Linked DNA regions of Saccharothrix espanaensis DSM 44229. The protein of the gene in region 1 binds, or shares a complex with, the protein of each later gene. Links are inferred from orthologs where the notes say so. Each region holds a gene or a part of one and is shown on either strand. Other genes may lie near its edges.

Region 1 (6,943 bases):
CGCCGCGCCTGGTCCGGGTGACCTACCGCGGCCCGAAGGCGGGCAAGAAGGTCGCCCTGGTCGGCAAGGGCATCACCTTCGACACCGGCGGCATCTCCATCAAGCCCGCGGCGGGCATGGACGAGATGACCTCGGACATGAGCGGCGCGGCGGCGGTCGTGGCGACCGTCGTGCTGGCGGCGAAGCTCAAGTACCCGCTGGAGGTCACCGCGTGGGCCCCGCTGGCGGAGAACATGCCGTCCGGCACCGCCTACCGCCCCGGTGACGTGCTCACCATGTACGGCGGCAAGACCGTCGAGGTGCTCAACACCGACGCCGAGGGCCGCCTGGTGCTGTCCGACGCGATCGCGCGGGCGTGCGAGGACGGGCCGGACTACCTGATCGAGACCTCCACCCTGACCGGCGCGCAGGTCGTGTCGCTGGGCAAGCGGACGGCCGGCGTGATGGGCTCCGACGAGTTCCGCGACCGGGTGGCCGCGCTGGGCCGTGCGGTCGGCGAGAACGCCTGGGCCATGCCGCTGCCGGACGAGCTGCGCGGCGACATCGACTCCCGCGTCGCGGACCTGGCCAACGTCGCCGGGCACCGGTTCGGCGGGATGCTCGTGGCCGGGATCTTCCTGCGCGAGTTCGTCGCCGACGGTGTGCCGTGGGCGCACGTCGACATCGCGGGCCCGTCGTTCCACAACGGCGCGCCCCACGGGTACACCACCAAGGGCGGCACCGGCGTTCCGGTCCGCACGCTCGCCGCCGTCCTCGCGGACATCGCCGCGAACGGCTGATACACCTTTTTCCCACCACGAAGGGGCCCCCGCCGCGGGCCCCTTCGTGCTTTCCCTCTTCTGCGTCACGCCGGCCCCCTGCCGGCAGGGGGCCGGCGTCCGGGAAAACCTCGTGGAAGCCGCCCGAACAGCCGTCGGCATCTACACCGAAACGTTCCCGGTCACCGCTTCGGCCTTTTCCGAGCCGACCCTGCCGGCCGCGCACAACGAACTTCTCCGACACCGCGGCGCGTGCCACTACGACGTTTTTCTGGGCTTGTCAACCACGTGGCCGGCCGACCCGCACAAAATCGTCGACGCACTCCGGTCCGACCTGCCGGGCCGACTCAGCCGTTCTGGTTCTTGCGCCGCGAGTACTCGCGCATCCGCTTCGGGTAGCCCACGATGCCCGCGTCGTAGATCGGGATGCCCAGCTTCTTCGCCAGCTTCTTCGCGCCGTCGGCACCGTCGATGCGCCGCCGCGTCCACTCGCCGTCGTGCGCGACCAGCACTACCGTGGTTTCCGTCACGGTGGTCTTGGGCTCGACGTACGCCTCGACCCCGCGCCGCTCGGCCGCCCACTGCTCCAGGTGCCCGGTGTCCGAGGACGTGGACGACCGCAGCACGCCGGGGCGCTGCTTCCTGCGAAAACGGTCGAACAGGCCCACCGGGCCACCTCCTGACGGGACTCCTGCGGACCATGGTGCCGGCGTCCGTGTGAAGGTGTGGGCAAATCCTCCCAAGAGGACACCGCGTCGCCGTCCTCCGCGAAGTAGTGACAAGATGGCAATCACCCGCGCGCACCCGCGCGATGTAAGGCAACAAGCCCTCCAGGGAGATCCCGTGACCGACACCTCCGCCGACCTTGTGATCCTCGGTGGCGGCTCGGGCGGCTACGCCTGCGCGTTCCGCGCGGCCGAGCTCGGCCTGTCCGTCGTCCTGGTCGAGAAGGACAAGCTGGGCGGCACCTGCCTGCACCGGGGCTGCATCCCGACCAAGGCGCTGCTGCACGCGGCGGAGGTCGCGGACAACGCCCGCGAAGGCGACCAGTTCGGCGTGAAGTCCTCCCTGGAGGGCATCGACATGGCCGGCGTGAACTCCTACAAGGACGGTGTGGTCAGCCGCCTGTACAAGGGGCTTCAGGGCCTGGCGAAGGCGAACAAGGTCACCCTCGTGGAGGGCGCGGGCACGTTCGTCGGCCCGAACACCGTCGAGGTGGGCGGCGACCGGTACACCGGCAAGAACGTCGTGCTGGCCACCGGTTCCTACGCGCGCAGCCTGCCCGGCCTGGAGATCGGCGGCCGGATCATCACCAGCGACCAGGCGCTGAACCTGGACTACGTGCCGGAGAAGGTCGTCGTGCTCGGCGGCGGCGTGATCGGCGTGGAGTTCGCCAGCGTGTGGGCCTCGTTCGGCGCGGACGTGACCATCGTGGAGGCGCTGCCCCGCCTGGTCCCCGCCGAGGACGAGTACGCCTCCAAGCAGCTCGAACGCGCGTTCCGCCGGCGCGGCATCAAGTTCAAGACCGGCGTCAGGTTCACCGGCGCGACCCAGACCGACACGACCGTGTCGGTGAAGCTGGAGTCCGGCGACGTGCTCGACGCCGACGTGCTGCTGGTCGCCGTCGGCCGCGGCCCGAACACCGCAGGCCACGGCTACGAGGAAGCCGGCGTCACGATCGAGCGCGGCTTCGTCATCACCGACGAGCGGCTGCGCACGAACCTGCCCGACGTGTACGCCGTCGGCGACATCGTGCCCGGCCTCCAGCTCGCGCACCGCGGCTTCCAGCAGGGGATCTTCGTCGCGGAGGAGATCGCCGGGCAGAACCCGAAGGTCATCGACGAGGCCGGCATCCCGCGGGTGACCTACTGCAAGCCCGAGGTCGCCTCGGTGGGTCTGACCGAGGCAGCGGCCAAGGAGAAGTACGGTTCGGTGGAGACGTTCGTCTACGACCTCGCGGGCAACGGCAAGTCGCAGATCCTCAAGACCGCCGGCGGCGTCAAGCTGGTCAAGGCGCCGGACGGCCCGGTGGTCGGCGTCACCATGGTCGGCGAGCGGGTCGGCGAGCTGATCGGTGAAGCCCAGCTGATCTACAGCTGGGAGGCCTACCCCGAGGACGTGGCTCCGCTGATCCACGCCCACCCGACCCAGACAGAAGCCCTCGGCGAGGCCTTCCTCGCCCTGGCCGGCAAGCCGCTGCACGTGCACGGCTGACCGTCGCACCCCAGTCAGCCGATCCCCGACCCACGCACGAGGAGTCAGCGAACGATGGCCTTCTCCGTCCAAATGCCCGCACTCGGCGAAAGCGTCACCGAGGGCACGGTCACCCGCTGGTTGAAGCAGGAGGGTGACCGCGTCGAGGTCGACGAGCCGTTGCTGGAGGTGTCCACCGACAAGGTCGACACCGAGATCCCGTCGCCGGCGGCGGGTGTGCTCCAGAAGATCGTCGCCCAGGAGGACGAGACCGTCGAGGTCGGCGCGGAGCTCGCCGTCATCGGCGACGGCGACGCGGCCCCGGCCCAGGAGTCCGCACCCGAGCCGCAGGCCGCCCCGGAGCCCGAGGCCCCGGCCGAGCAGGCCCCGGCGCAGGAGCAGGCACCCGCCCAGCAGTCCGCACCCCAGCAGTCGGGGCAGCAGGAATCCGCGCCCCAGCAGTCCGGGCAGCAGGAGTCCGGTGCCGCCGAAGGCACCCCGGTGACCATGCCGGCGCTCGGCGAGAGCGTCACCGAGGGCACCGTGACCCGCTGGCTCAAGCAGGTCGGCGACCCGGTCGAGGTCGACGAGCCGCTGCTGGAGGTGTCCACCGACAAGGTCGACACCGAGATCCCGTCGCCGGTCGCCGGCACCCTGCTGGAGATCACCGCGGGCGAGGACGAGACCGTCGAGGTCGGCGGCCAGCTCGCGGTCGTCGGCTCGGGCTCCCCCGCGCCGGCCGCCCCGAAGCACGCGCAGCAGGACCCGAAGCCCGCCGAGCAGGCACCGGCCCAGTCCGCGCCCGCCGAGGAGGCCCCCAAGCCCGCGCAGCAGGCCCCGGCCCAGCCCGCGCAGACCCAGCCGCAGCCGACGCAGGCCCAGCCGGCCAAGTCCGAGCCCGCGAAGTCCGAGCCCGCGAAGTCCGAGCCCGCCCAGGCCGAGCCCGCCGCGTCGGACGACGCCAACGGCGCGCCGTACGTGACGCCGCTGGTCCGCAAGCTGGCCTCGGAGAACGGCATCGACCTGGGGTCCCTCAAGGGCACCGGCGTCGGCGGTCGGATCCGCAAGCAGGACGTGCTGGCCGCCGTCGAGGCCGCCAAGGCCCCGGCTCCCGCGCCGGCCGCCGCGGCACCCTCGGCCCCGGCGCAGCGGGTCGCGACCGCGCCCGCGGACACCAGCGGCAAGCGCGGCACCGTGCAGAAGCTGCCCCGCCTGCGGCAGATCGTGGCGCAGCGGACCCGCGAGTCGCTCCAGGTGTCGGCGCAGCTCACCCAGGTGTTCGAGGTGGACGTCACCAAGATCGCCCGGCTGCGCAACCGCGCCAAGGCGGCGTTCGAGCAGCGCGAGGGCACCAAGCTCACGTTCCTGCCGTTCTTCGCGAAGGCCGCCGTCGAAGCGCTCAAGCAGCACCCGGTGCTCAACGCGTCGATCGACGAGGAGAAGAAGGAGGTCGTGTACCACGGTGCCGAGCACCTGGGTATCGCGATCGACACCGAGCGCGGCCTGCTCAACGCCGTGATCGCGAACGCGGGCGACCTCAACCTGGCCGGACTGTCGCACAAGATCGGCGACCTCGCCGCACGGGCGCGCAGCAACAAGCTGACCCCGGACGAGCTGACCGGCGGCACGTTCTCGCTGACCAACCTGGGCAGCAACGGCGCGCTGTTCGACACCCCGATCATCCAGCAGCCGCAGGTCGGCATCCTGGGTGTCGGCGTGGTCAAGAAGCGCGCGGTGGTGATCACCGACGAGAACGGTGACGACACCATCGCGATCCGCTCGATGGCCTACCTGGCCCTCACCTACGACCACCGCCTGGTGGACGGCGCGGACGCGGGCCGCTTCCTCACCACGGTCAAGAACCGCCTCGAAGAGGGCTCGTTCGAGGCCGACCTCGGCCTCTAGCCCCCGCCACCGAAGCCGAAGCCGAAGCCGCCCCGGGACCACCTCCAGGGGCGGCTTCGGCCATTCCACGCCCACGCTCCCCCGTCGCACGCCCTGACTCCGCCCGTCGCACGCCCAAGCTCCGGCCGTTCCACGCCCACGCTCCGCCCGCCTCAAGCCCCCGCACCGGCCGGTCCGCGTCACGGTTGCGAACCAGCCGAGGGACGCCGCCGGCCGCAGTGGTGGGCGCTACACCGGGGCCACTGTGCACCAGGCCGGTCACTGCGAGACGATCATCCCCATGCGGGTAGTCGTCGCGGGTTCGTCCGGTTTCATCGGCACCAGTCTGGTAGCCGCGTTGCGCGGCGCGGAGCACGAGGTCGTCCGGCTGGTCCGCCGCCGCCCCACCGCGCCCGACGAGCGCGGCTGGGATCCGCCCGCCGGGCACCTCGACCCCGGCGCGCTCGACGGCGCGGACGCGGTGGTCAACCTGTGCGGCGCCGGGGTGGCGGACAAGCGCTGGGACCACGCCCGCAAGCAGGTGCTGCTGGACTCCCGAACCGTGCCCACCGAGGTGCTGGCGGCGGCGGTGGTCGAGCACGGCGTGCCGACCCTGGTGAACGCGAGCGCGGTCGGCTACTACGGCGACACCGGCGACGAGGTGGTGGACGAGTCCACGCCGTCGGGCACCGGGTTCCTGGCCGACATGTGCCGGCAGTGGGAGGCGGCCACCGGGGCGGCGGCGTCCCGGCGGGTGGTGCGGCTGCGCACCGGCCTGGTGATCAGCCCGGCCGGCGGGCTGTTCGGCAAGGTCAAACCGCTGTTCCAGTTCTTCCTGGGCGGGCGGCTCGGCGACGGCCGGCAGTACATGCCGTGGATCTCGCTGGACGACGCGATCTCGGCGATCCAGTTCGTGCTGGAGCACGACACCGTCGAGGGCCCGGTGAACCTGACCGCGCCGAGCCCGGTGACCAACGCCGAGTTCACCCGCACGGTCGGTCACGCGCTGCGCCGGCCGACGCCGTGGGTGGTGCCCGGGTTCGCGCTCAAGGCGGTGCTCGGCGGGATCGCCGAGGAGGGCGTCCTGGCGGGCCAGCGCGCGGTGCCGAAGGCGTTGGAGCGCCACGGCTTCCACTTCCTGCACCCGGCGTTGGGCGCGGCGGTGGCGGCGGCCGTCGCCGGATGACCGGCAGCCCGCGCGCGGTGCTCTGCGCGATCGGCGTGGCCCTGGTGCTGGCGTCGGTCGCGCTCGGGATCGCGGTGCGCGGCGGCCCGGCGGGACCGGACGTCGCGCTGCGCGACCGGGCCCGTGAGCTGGGGCCGTTGTTCGTGCAGGCGGCGGACGTGGTCAGCTTCCTGCTCAGCCCCGGCATGGCCGTGATCACGGTGGTGTCGCTGGGGTTGCGCGCGATCCTCGCCCGCGAGCTGCTGGTGTTCAAGGCCGCGGTCTTGCTCGGCGTCGCGTGGTGCACGATCCTGCTCCGGTTCGGGTACGACCGGGTGCGGCCGGTCGTGTTCGACCTGCCGTCCTACCCGAGCGGGCACGTGACGGCGGTGACCGCGGTGGCGTTCACCGGGGTCGTGCTGTGCGCCCACCTCGCCCGCCGCCACCTGCGCAAAGCCGTGCTGCTGGCGGTCGTCGCAGTGGTCCTCACGGCGGCCAGCCGGGTGGCGCTGACGATGCACTGGTTCACCGACACGGTGGGCGCGGCGCTGGCCACGACGGGCGTCGGGCTGCTCGCGGCCCTGGTGCTCCGGCTGCTGCCCTGGCCCGGCGGCCCTCGCCCCGCGGGCCCCGCCGGCAGGCGTAGGGTCGAGCCGTGAGCAGTCCCGAACTCTCCTGCCGCACCTCGACGGATCCGATCGACGTGCGCGAGCTGGGCACCATCGACTACCTGGCCGCGTGGGACCTGCAGCGCGAGCTGAACGACGCCCGCGCGGACGGCGACATCGGCGACACGATGCTGCTGCTGGAGCACCCCGAGGTCTACACCTGCGGTCGGCGCACCGAGGACGAGGAGCGCCCGCGCGGCGGCGACATCCCGGTGATCGACGTCGACCGCGGCGGCAAGATCACCTGGCACGGCCCCGGCCAGCTGGTCGGCTAC
Region 2 (8,348 bases), 6.7 Mb from region 1 along the record:
GGGTCGCGCAGGCCTACACCCGGGAGGCGCGCTCGGCCGAGGCGTTCGCCGCCCGCAGCGACGCCTACCGCCGGTCCCGGATCCGGGCCCAGCGCTACATCGCAACGTACTTCCCGTTCCTGGCCCTGCTGTCCGGCGTGGCGCAGGCCGTGGTCCTGGTGGTCGGCGCGTACCGGGTCGCGGCGGGCACCCTGTCACCGGGCGTGCTGCTGGCGTTCGTGCTGTACCTGGGGCTGTTCTTCGCGCCGCTCTACCAGCTCTCCACCGTGTTCGACGGCTACCAGCAGGCCCGCGTCGGCCTGGCCCGGATCGGCGACCTGCTGCGCACCCCGACCAGCGTGCCCCCGGCCGAGCACCCGGTCCCGGTGACCGCGCTGCGCGGCGAGGTGGTGCTGGAGGACGTCACCTTCACCTACCCCGGCGCCGCCCGGCCGGCGCTGGCCGGCGTGACGCTGCACGTGGCGCCGGGTGAGACGGTCGCCCTGGTCGGCGAGACCGGTGCCGGCAAGTCGACCCTGGTCAAGCTGGTGGCGCGGTTCTACGACACGACCGGGGGCCGCGTCCTGGTCGACGGCGTCGACCTGAGGGACTACGACCTGTCGGCGTTCCGGCAGCGCCTGGGCGTGGTGCCGCAGGAGGCGCACCTGTTCGGCGGCGACGTGGCCGAGAACGTCGCGTACGGCAGGCCGGCCGCGTCGAAGGCCGAGGTGGAGCGGGCGGTGCGGGCGGTCGGCGCGCTGCCCACCGTCGCCGCCCTGCCCGCGGCCTTCCACCAGCAGGTGGGCGAGCGCGGCCAGTCGCTGTCCGCGGGCCAGCGCCAGCTGGTGGCCCTGGCCAGGGCGGAGCTGGTCCAACCCGACCTGCTGCTGCTGGACGAGGCCACCGCCGCCCTCGACCCGCAGACCGAGGCGACCGTCCTGGCCGCCGGCGACCACCTGGCGGGCTCGCGCACCACGTTCGTCGTGGCCCACCGCCTGGCCACCGCCGCCAGAGCGGACCGGATCGTTGTCCTGTCCGACGGCCGGATAGCGGAACAGGGCACCCACACCGCCCTCCTGGCCGCCGGCGGCCACTACGCCCGCCTCTGGTCCCACAGCACCGGCACCCCTCACCTCACCAACACCCCACCCACTGACCACCCCACCGGCCACTGACCACCGACACCCCGCCCCGCCTCGCCTCGCCCCGCCTCGCCCCGCCCCGCCCCGCCTCTCCCCGCCTCGCAGTGGCGACGACGAGCGCCAGCGCAGCGGTACACGGCGGTGCCCGACACGGCGGTGCCCGACACGTTCGGGTGGCTGCGCGACGCGTGGCCGGCGAGGGCGGTCCGCAGTGTCCGCGCCCGCAGCTCCGATCACCCGCCACACCCAGGTCGGCCGCTCCCGTCCGGCTTCACCCGCCACAACCAGGACGGGCCGTTCGCACTCGGCTTCACCCGCTGCGGCCCGGGGCACCTGCCCGACCCACCAGGCACCAGGCGGCAGACGGCGGGCGGTGGCGGGTGTTCGGGGCGTGCCGCTCGGCCCGGGGCGCATGGCGTCCGGGCCGGAGCGGTGCCGGGGTTACAGGTCGGCCAGGAGTTCGTCGAGCTGCTCGTAGCCCTCGATGACGCCGCTGCTCATGCCGCTCGCCGCGGCCATGTCCCGTGCCTCGACCGACTCGAACACGCTCAGGCCGCGCAGGCGGGTCCGGCCGTCGCCCAGGTCCTCGAAGGTCAGGGTCTCCAGGCACACGCCGTCCGGGTAGCCCTCGAACGTGAACGTCTGCACGATCCGCTCACCGGGCCGGACCTCGTGGAACGAGCCGTAGAACTTGTACTCGCCGTTGTCGTCGCGGTGCACGTACCGGTAGCCGCCGCCGGTCTCGGCGTCCCAGCGGAGGACGTCCATCGTCAACCTGCGCGGGCCGAGCCACTTCTTGACCAGCTCCGGCTCGACGTGCGCCCGGAACACCGCCTCGCGGGGCGCGTCGAACTCGCGGACGATCTCGATCGTGGGCAGCGCGGGGTCGGCCGCGATGGTGACCTCGTGGTGCGTGGTGGCGCTCATGACGCTTCTCCTTCGTTCCGGGTCTGCTGGTCGTCTTCGGTGGCGAGTTCGGCGAGCACGGCGTCCAGTCGCCGGTACCGCTGCTCGGCCTCCCGCCGGTATCGCTCGATCCACTTGGTCATCAGGTCGAACACCTCCGCTTCCAGGTGCACGGGCCTTCGCTGGGCCTCTCGACTCCTGCTGACCAACCCGGCGTCCTCCAGCACCTTGAGGTGCTTGGAGACCGCCTGCACGGTCACGCTGTAGGGCTCGGCCAGCTCGTTGACCGTCGCGTCCGCGACCGCCAGCCGAGCCACCATGTCCCGCCGTGTGGGGTCCGCCAACGCCGCGAACACCCGCGAAAGCCGGTCCTCCACCACTGTCTCCTTACTCAACCTTGCGGTTGAACAAACCTTAGAACTCAACCGCCAGGTTTGTCAACCAGATCGTTGAACATACGGGTGCGGTCACTGCAAGCGCACGACCCGTCGCACTACGACAAGACCGTGGGCCGTCCTCGTCAGCCTGCCCACGGCGTCCCCAGAACCGCCTGCGGTCGACGTGCCCGAGGTCACCTCCGAGTACCGTGGACGTCCCCCGGTCGGCTGACCTCCTGGCCGCCCGGCCGGCAATCAGGGAGACTGGTCACGACCCCGCGAGCCTCGTCGGCGCGTGGGCTCCCGTACTGCGCACGGGGCGTGCCGAGCCTGTCGGAACACGGCGGACCTGCGTCAACACCTCAAGGGCAGCTCAAGCGGCCGGCACTCGATCGATGTCCGGATCGATCCTGTGATCGAGCCCTCGTTGCCCGGCCCCTCCTGTGTATGAAGTGCACCAGACGGGGGACTAGCCTGACCATGAGTGAGTCATTACCAAGAGCGAGATGGATAGAGGCGAGCGCCAGCCGTGTCCAGCAGCAGTCCGGCTTCACAGTTCGGCCCCAATGAGTGGCTGGTCGAGGAGATGTACGAGCAGTTCCTCTCCGACCCGTCGTCGGTAGACCCGGCCTGGCACGACTTCTTCGCCGACTACAAGTCGACGCAGCGGTCCGGCAACGGGACCGCGGCGGCAGCGGAGAGCGGCTCGTCGACCACCAGCGCTCCGGCCGCGCCGACGGCCACCGCCACCAAGCAGCCACCCGCGGCGAAGCCGGCCGCGAAGCCCGCGACCACGCCGCCGGCCGCGCCCGCCGCGAAGCCGGCGACGCTGCCGACCACGACGGGCAAGCCCGCCCCCGCGCAGGCCGCCAAGGCCGCGCCGGTGCAGCCGGCCGCCGGCCAGGAGCAGAAGCAGCTCCGCGGTGCCGCCGCCGCGATCGCGAAGAACATGGAGCTCTCGCTCACCGTTCCGACCGCGACCAGCGTGCGCGCCGTGCCGGCGAAGCTGCTGGCGGACAACCGGATCGTGATCAACAACCACCTCAAGCGCACCCGCGGTGGGAAGGTCTCCTTCACCCACCTGATCGGCTACGCGGTGGTCCGGGCGCTACAGGCGTACCCGAACATGAACCGGCACTTCGCCGAGGTCGACGGCAAGCCGTTCGTGGTCACGCCCGAGCACGTCAACTTCGGCCTGGCGATCGACCTGCCCGGCAAGGACGGCAGCCGCACGCTGGTCGTCGCGTCGGTCAAGGGCTGCGAGAACATGACGTTCACGCAGTTCTGGCAGGCCTACGAGGACCTGATCCGCAAGGCCCGCGGCGGCTCGCTGACCACCGAGGACTTCTCCGGCACGACGATCTCGCTGACCAACCCGGGCACGATCGGCACGAACCACTCGGTGCCGCGGCTGACCGCGGGGCAAGGCGCGATCATCGGCGTCGGCGCGATGGAGTACCCCGCGCACTTCCAGGGCACCAGCGAGCAGGCCCTGGTCGAGATGGGCGTCAGCAAGATCATCACGCTGACCTCCACCTACGACCACCGGATCATCCAGGGCGCCGAGTCCGGCGAGTTCCTCAAGCGGATCCACCAGCTCCTGCTCGGCGAGGACGGCTTCTACGACGACGTCTTCACGTCGCTGCGGCTGCCGTACGAGCCGATCCGCTGGGTCGCCGACATCCCCGAGGGCGCGGTCGACAAGACCGCCCGGGTGATCGAGCTGATCGACGCGTTCCGCACCCGCGGCCACCTGATGGCCGACACCGACCCGCTGAACTACCGCCAGCGCAGCCACCGCGACCTGGACGTGCTCTCGCACGGCCTGACGCTGTGGGACCTGGACCGGGAGTTCCCGGTCGGCGGGTTCGGCGGCCAGGAGCGGATGCGGCTGCGGGACATCCTGGGCGTGCTGCGCAACTCGTACTGCCGCACGGTCGGCGTCGAGTACATGCACATCCTCGACCCCGAGGAGCGCCTCTGGATCCAGGAGCGCGTCGAGGTGCCGCACGAGAAGCCGCCGGCGACCGTGCAGAAGTACATCCTCTCCAAGCTCAACGCGGCCGAGGCGTTCGAGACGTTCCTCCAGACCAAGTACGTCGGCCAGAAGCGGTTCTCGCTGGAAGGCGGCGAGACCGTCATCCCGCTGCTGGACGCGGTGCTGGACAAGGCCGCCGAGCACGAGCTGGACGAGGTCGTCATCGGCATGCCGCACCGCGGCCGGCTCAACGTGCTGGCCAACATCGTCGGCAAGCCGATCTCGCAGATCTTCCGCGAGTTCGAGGGCAACCTCGACCCCGGCCAGGCGCACGGCTCCGGTGACGTCAAGTACCACCTGGGCGCCGAGGGCAAGTACTTCCGGATGTTCGGCGACGGCGAGACCAAGGTGTCGCTGACCGCGAACCCGTCGCACCTGGAGGCCGTGGACCCGGTGCTGGAGGGCATCGTCCGGGCCAAGCAGGACGCGCTGGACATGGGCGGCGAGGGCTTCACCGTGCTGCCGGTCGCGATGCACGGCGACGCCGCGTTCGCGGGCCAGGGCGTGGTCGCCGAGACGCTGAACCTGGCGCTGGTGCGCGGTTACCGCACCGGCGGCACGGTGCACGTCGTGGTGAACAACCAGGTCGGCTTCACCACCGCGCCGGAGAACTCGCGCTCCTCGAAGTACTCGACCGACGTCGCGAAGATGATCGGCGCGCCGGTCTTCCACGTCAACGGCGACGACCCGGAGGCGTGCTACTGGGTCGCGAAGCTGGCCGTGGACTACCGGCAGGCGTTCAACAAGGACGTCGTCATCGACATGGTCTGCTACCGCCGCCGGGGCCACAACGAGGGCGACGACCCCTCGATGACCCAGCCGGCGATGTACGACGTGATCGACACCAAGCGCTCGGTGCGCAAGACCTACACCGAGTCGCTGATCGGTCGCGGCGACATCTCGGTGGAGGAGGCCGAGAAGGCCCTCCAGGACTTCTCCTCGCAGCTGGAGCACGTCTTCAACGAGGTGCGCGAGCTGGAGAAGCACCCGGCGAAGATGTCGCCGTCGATCGAGCAGGAGCAGCAGGTCCCGGCCAAGCTGCCCACCGGCATCGACCGCTCGGTGATCGAGCGGATCGCCGACGCGCACGTCAACCTGCCTGAGGGCTTCACCCCGCACCCGAGGGTCAAGCCGGTGCTGGAGCGGCGCGCCAAGATGGCCCGCGAGGGCGGCATCGACTGGGCGTTCGCCGAGCTGCTCGCGTTCGGGTCGCTGGTGCTGGAGGGCCGCACGGTCCGCCTGGCGGGCCAGGACTCGCGGCGCGGCACGTTCGTGCAGCGGCACGCCACGCTGGTGGACCGCAAGCGGTCCGAGGAGTACACGCCGCTGCAGAACCTGTCCGACGAGCAGGGCAAGTTCATGGTCTACGACTCGGTGCTCTCCGAGTTCGCGGCGCTGGGCTTCGAGTACGGCTACTCGGTGGCCAACCCGGACGCGCTGGTGCTGTGGGAGGCGCAGTTCGGCGACTTCGTCAACGGCGCGCAGCCGATCATCGACGAGTTCATCTCCTCCGGTGAGGCGAAGTGGGGCCAGGTCTCCGACGTCGTGCTGCTGCTGCCGCACGGCCACGAGGGCCAGGGCCCGGACCACACGTCGGGCCGCATCGAGCGCTTCCTCCAGCTGTGCGCGGAGGGCTCGATGACCATCGCGGTGCCCTCGACGCCGGCGAACTACTTCCACCTGCTGCGCCGGCACGCCCTCGACGGGGTGAACCGCCCGCTGGTGGTGTTCACGCCCAAGTCGATGCTGCGCCTGAAGTCGGCGACGTCGCCGGTCGAGCCGTTCGTCGAGGAGCGCTTCCACTCGGTGATCGACGACCCGACGAAGCCGGACCCGCAGGGCGTCACGAAGATCGTGCTGTGCAGCGGCAAGGTGTACTACGAGCTGGCCGCCGAGCAGGAGAAGCAGGGCCGCAAGGACACCGCCGTGGTCCGGGTGGAGCAGCTCTACCCGGTGCCGGCCCGGAAGCTGACCGAGGCGCTGGAGCGCTACCCGAACGCGACCGAGGTGCGCTGGGTGCAGGAGGAGCCGGCGAACCAGGGTGCCTGGCCGTTCTTCGGCCTGGCGCTGCCGGAGCTGCTGCCGAGCCGGTTCGCGATCAAGCGCGTCTCGCGCCGCCCGATGGCCGCCCCGTCCGCGGGGTCGTCGAAGGTGCACGAGGTCGAGCAGCGCGAGCTGATCGCGAAGGCGTTCGAGTAGGCCGCGATGTACTTCACCGACCGCGGCATCGAGGAGCTGGAGGCCCGCCGGGGCGAGGAGGAAGTGAGCCTCGCCTGGCTGGCCGACAAGCTGCGCGCCTTCGTGGACGCGAACCCGGAGTTCGAGACGCCGATCGAACGCCTGGCCACCTACCTGGCCCGGGACGACGAAGACGACCCCGAGGACTGATCGAGTCCTGACGAACGCCCCCGCGACCTGGTCGCGGGGGCGTTCGTCGTCTCAACGGCCGGAGCGCGCCGGCGCGGCACTCACCGTCACGTGCACGACCGGACGGCACTCGTTGGCGCGCACACGGCCGGACGGCACTCGTTGCCGGGCACACGACCGGACGGCGCAACGGACGTGGTCCGTGAAGACGCCGGAGCCCGGAGAACCTCTCGGCACGGCGGAGAACCGCACCGCAAAGCCTCGTTCCCCGCGCTCCGCTGCGGTTGAGATCCGCGCAACCCCGCCGGGGAGGGCGGGCACTGGTCTGGGGAGGCCGGTACGTGGGGGGCGTCTTGGCTTCGGGCGGGCGAGTGCGGGCGAGTGACGCCGACGCGGTGCCCTTACACGTCTTGCTGCTGCTTTCCGCCTTGTCCGCGGCGGTCGTCGCGCAGGGCGGGTACTACCTGCCCGGTCGGGTGCTCTCCGCCGTTCTCGCCGGCACCGCCTTGGTCATCGCGTTGCGCGACCGGCCTCGGGACCTCTTCCTCCCACTCGCGTGCGGCGGCCTCGCCGTGTGGGCGTTCCTGCGCGCAGTGGTGGGCGGCGAGCCGTTGTCCGCCGTTCCGACGATCGTCGCGCTCGGGGTGCTCGCCGCCGCTTTCCTTGCGGCGCAACGCACCGACGTGCGGCAGCGGGAACTGTGCGCCAAGGCCGTGATCGGGCTCGGCGCGCTCGCGGCGCTCGCCGGCTGGGCGGCGGTCGTGTGGCGGGTGCCGTCGTGGTCGGTGGTGGCCGACGGGCTGGCACGCGCGGGATCGACCATCACCTACCCCAACGCGGCGGCGGCGTTGTTCGCGGCGCTCGCGGTGGTGGCGATCTCGCTGCCTTCGGCGTGGCACGCGGGCGCGGCGTGCGTGCTGCTGACCGGCCTGGGTGCGACGCTGAGCCGGGCGGGGCTGCTCGCCCTGGTGTCCGGGCTGGTCGCGGCCGGGTTCCTGGCCGGGTGGCGACGGACCGCGCGGCACGCCGCCGGTCCGGTGCTGGGTGCCGTGGTCGCGGTCGGCGCGCTCGTCCCGTCGTTCCCGGTCGCCACCCCGGCCCACCACCTGCTCGCGGTGGGCGGCCTGTTGGCGGGCGTGGGGCTCGCCGCGGGGCTGACCCGGGTCGACGGCCGGGTGCAAGTGATCACCGCCGCGACCGTGCTCGTGGTGGGCGGGGTCGCGCTGGTCGCGCGCGGGAACCTGCTCGGCGACCGGCTGTCGCTGAGTTCCCCGGACCGCGCCGGCGCGACGGACGCCGCGCTGCACCTGATCGCGGCGAACCCGCTGACCGGTGTCGGGCCCGGCCGGGGCTGGTTCGCGTTCGACCGCGACGGCCCGCGCGTCATGCGTTACGCCCACAACGAGTACCTCCAAGTGCTCGTCGAACTGGGCGCCATCGGGTTGGTGCTGCTGGGAGTCCTGCTGTACGCGGTGTTCCGCGCGGCGCGCACGCGGGTCGACGGCCCGTGGGCGGGTGCCGTCGCGGGCGTGCTCGTCC

The links.
Region 2: sucB (region 1) and BN6_RS36380 share a complex: the UniProt entries of both Bacillus subtilis proteins name them as parts of the 2-oxoglutarate dehydrogenase (OGDH) complex. The link is inferred for Saccharothrix espanaensis DSM 44229 from one-to-one orthologs.

The regions. Positions count from the first base shown.
Region 1 is NC_019673.1:1,650,516-1,657,458, reverse strand. The notes cover bases 2,561-5,441. They hold sucB (2-oxoglutarate dehydrogenase, E2 component, dihydrolipoamide succinyltransferase), read left to right. Parts: upstream 2,561-3,026; coding sequence 3,027-4,856; downstream 4,857-5,441. Other genes in these bases: BN6_RS07845 (TIGR01777 family oxidoreductase), read left to right, coding at 5,137-5,441; lpdA (dihydrolipoyl dehydrogenase), read left to right, coding at 2,561-2,972. Outside these bases: BN6_RS07865 (leucyl aminopeptidase), read left to right, coding at 1-779; BN6_RS07860 (hypothetical protein), read right to left, coding at 1,106-1,426; more of lpdA, read left to right, coding at 1,602-2,560; more of BN6_RS07845, read left to right, coding at 5,442-6,021; BN6_RS07840 (phosphatase PAP2 family protein), read left to right, coding at 6,018-6,659; lipoyl(octanoyl) transferase LipB, read left to right, coding at 6,656-6,943. UniProt on the Bacillus subtilis protein: E2 component of the 2-oxoglutarate dehydrogenase (OGDH) complex which catalyzes the second step in the conversion of 2-oxoglutarate to succinyl-CoA and CO(2).
Region 2 is NC_019673.1:8,319,639-8,327,986, forward strand. Bases 2,556-6,841 are described here. They hold BN6_RS36380 (multifunctional oxoglutarate decarboxylase/oxoglutarate dehydrogenase thiamine pyrophosphate-binding subunit/dihydrolipoyllysine-residue succinyltransferase subunit), read left to right. Parts: upstream 2,556-2,933; coding sequence 2,934-6,641; downstream 6,642-6,841. Other genes in these bases: BN6_RS36385 (DUF6104 family protein), read left to right, coding at 6,648-6,830. Outside these bases: BN6_RS36365 (ABC transporter ATP-binding protein), read left to right, coding at 1-1,154; BN6_RS36370 (SRPBCC family protein), read right to left, coding at 1,563-2,048; BN6_RS36375 (ArsR/SmtB family transcription factor), read right to left, coding at 2,045-2,407; BN6_RS36390 (O-antigen ligase family protein), read left to right, coding at 7,220-8,348. UniProt on the Bacillus subtilis protein: E1 component of the 2-oxoglutarate dehydrogenase (OGDH) complex which catalyzes the decarboxylation of 2-oxoglutarate, the first step in the conversion of 2-oxoglutarate to succinyl-CoA and CO(2).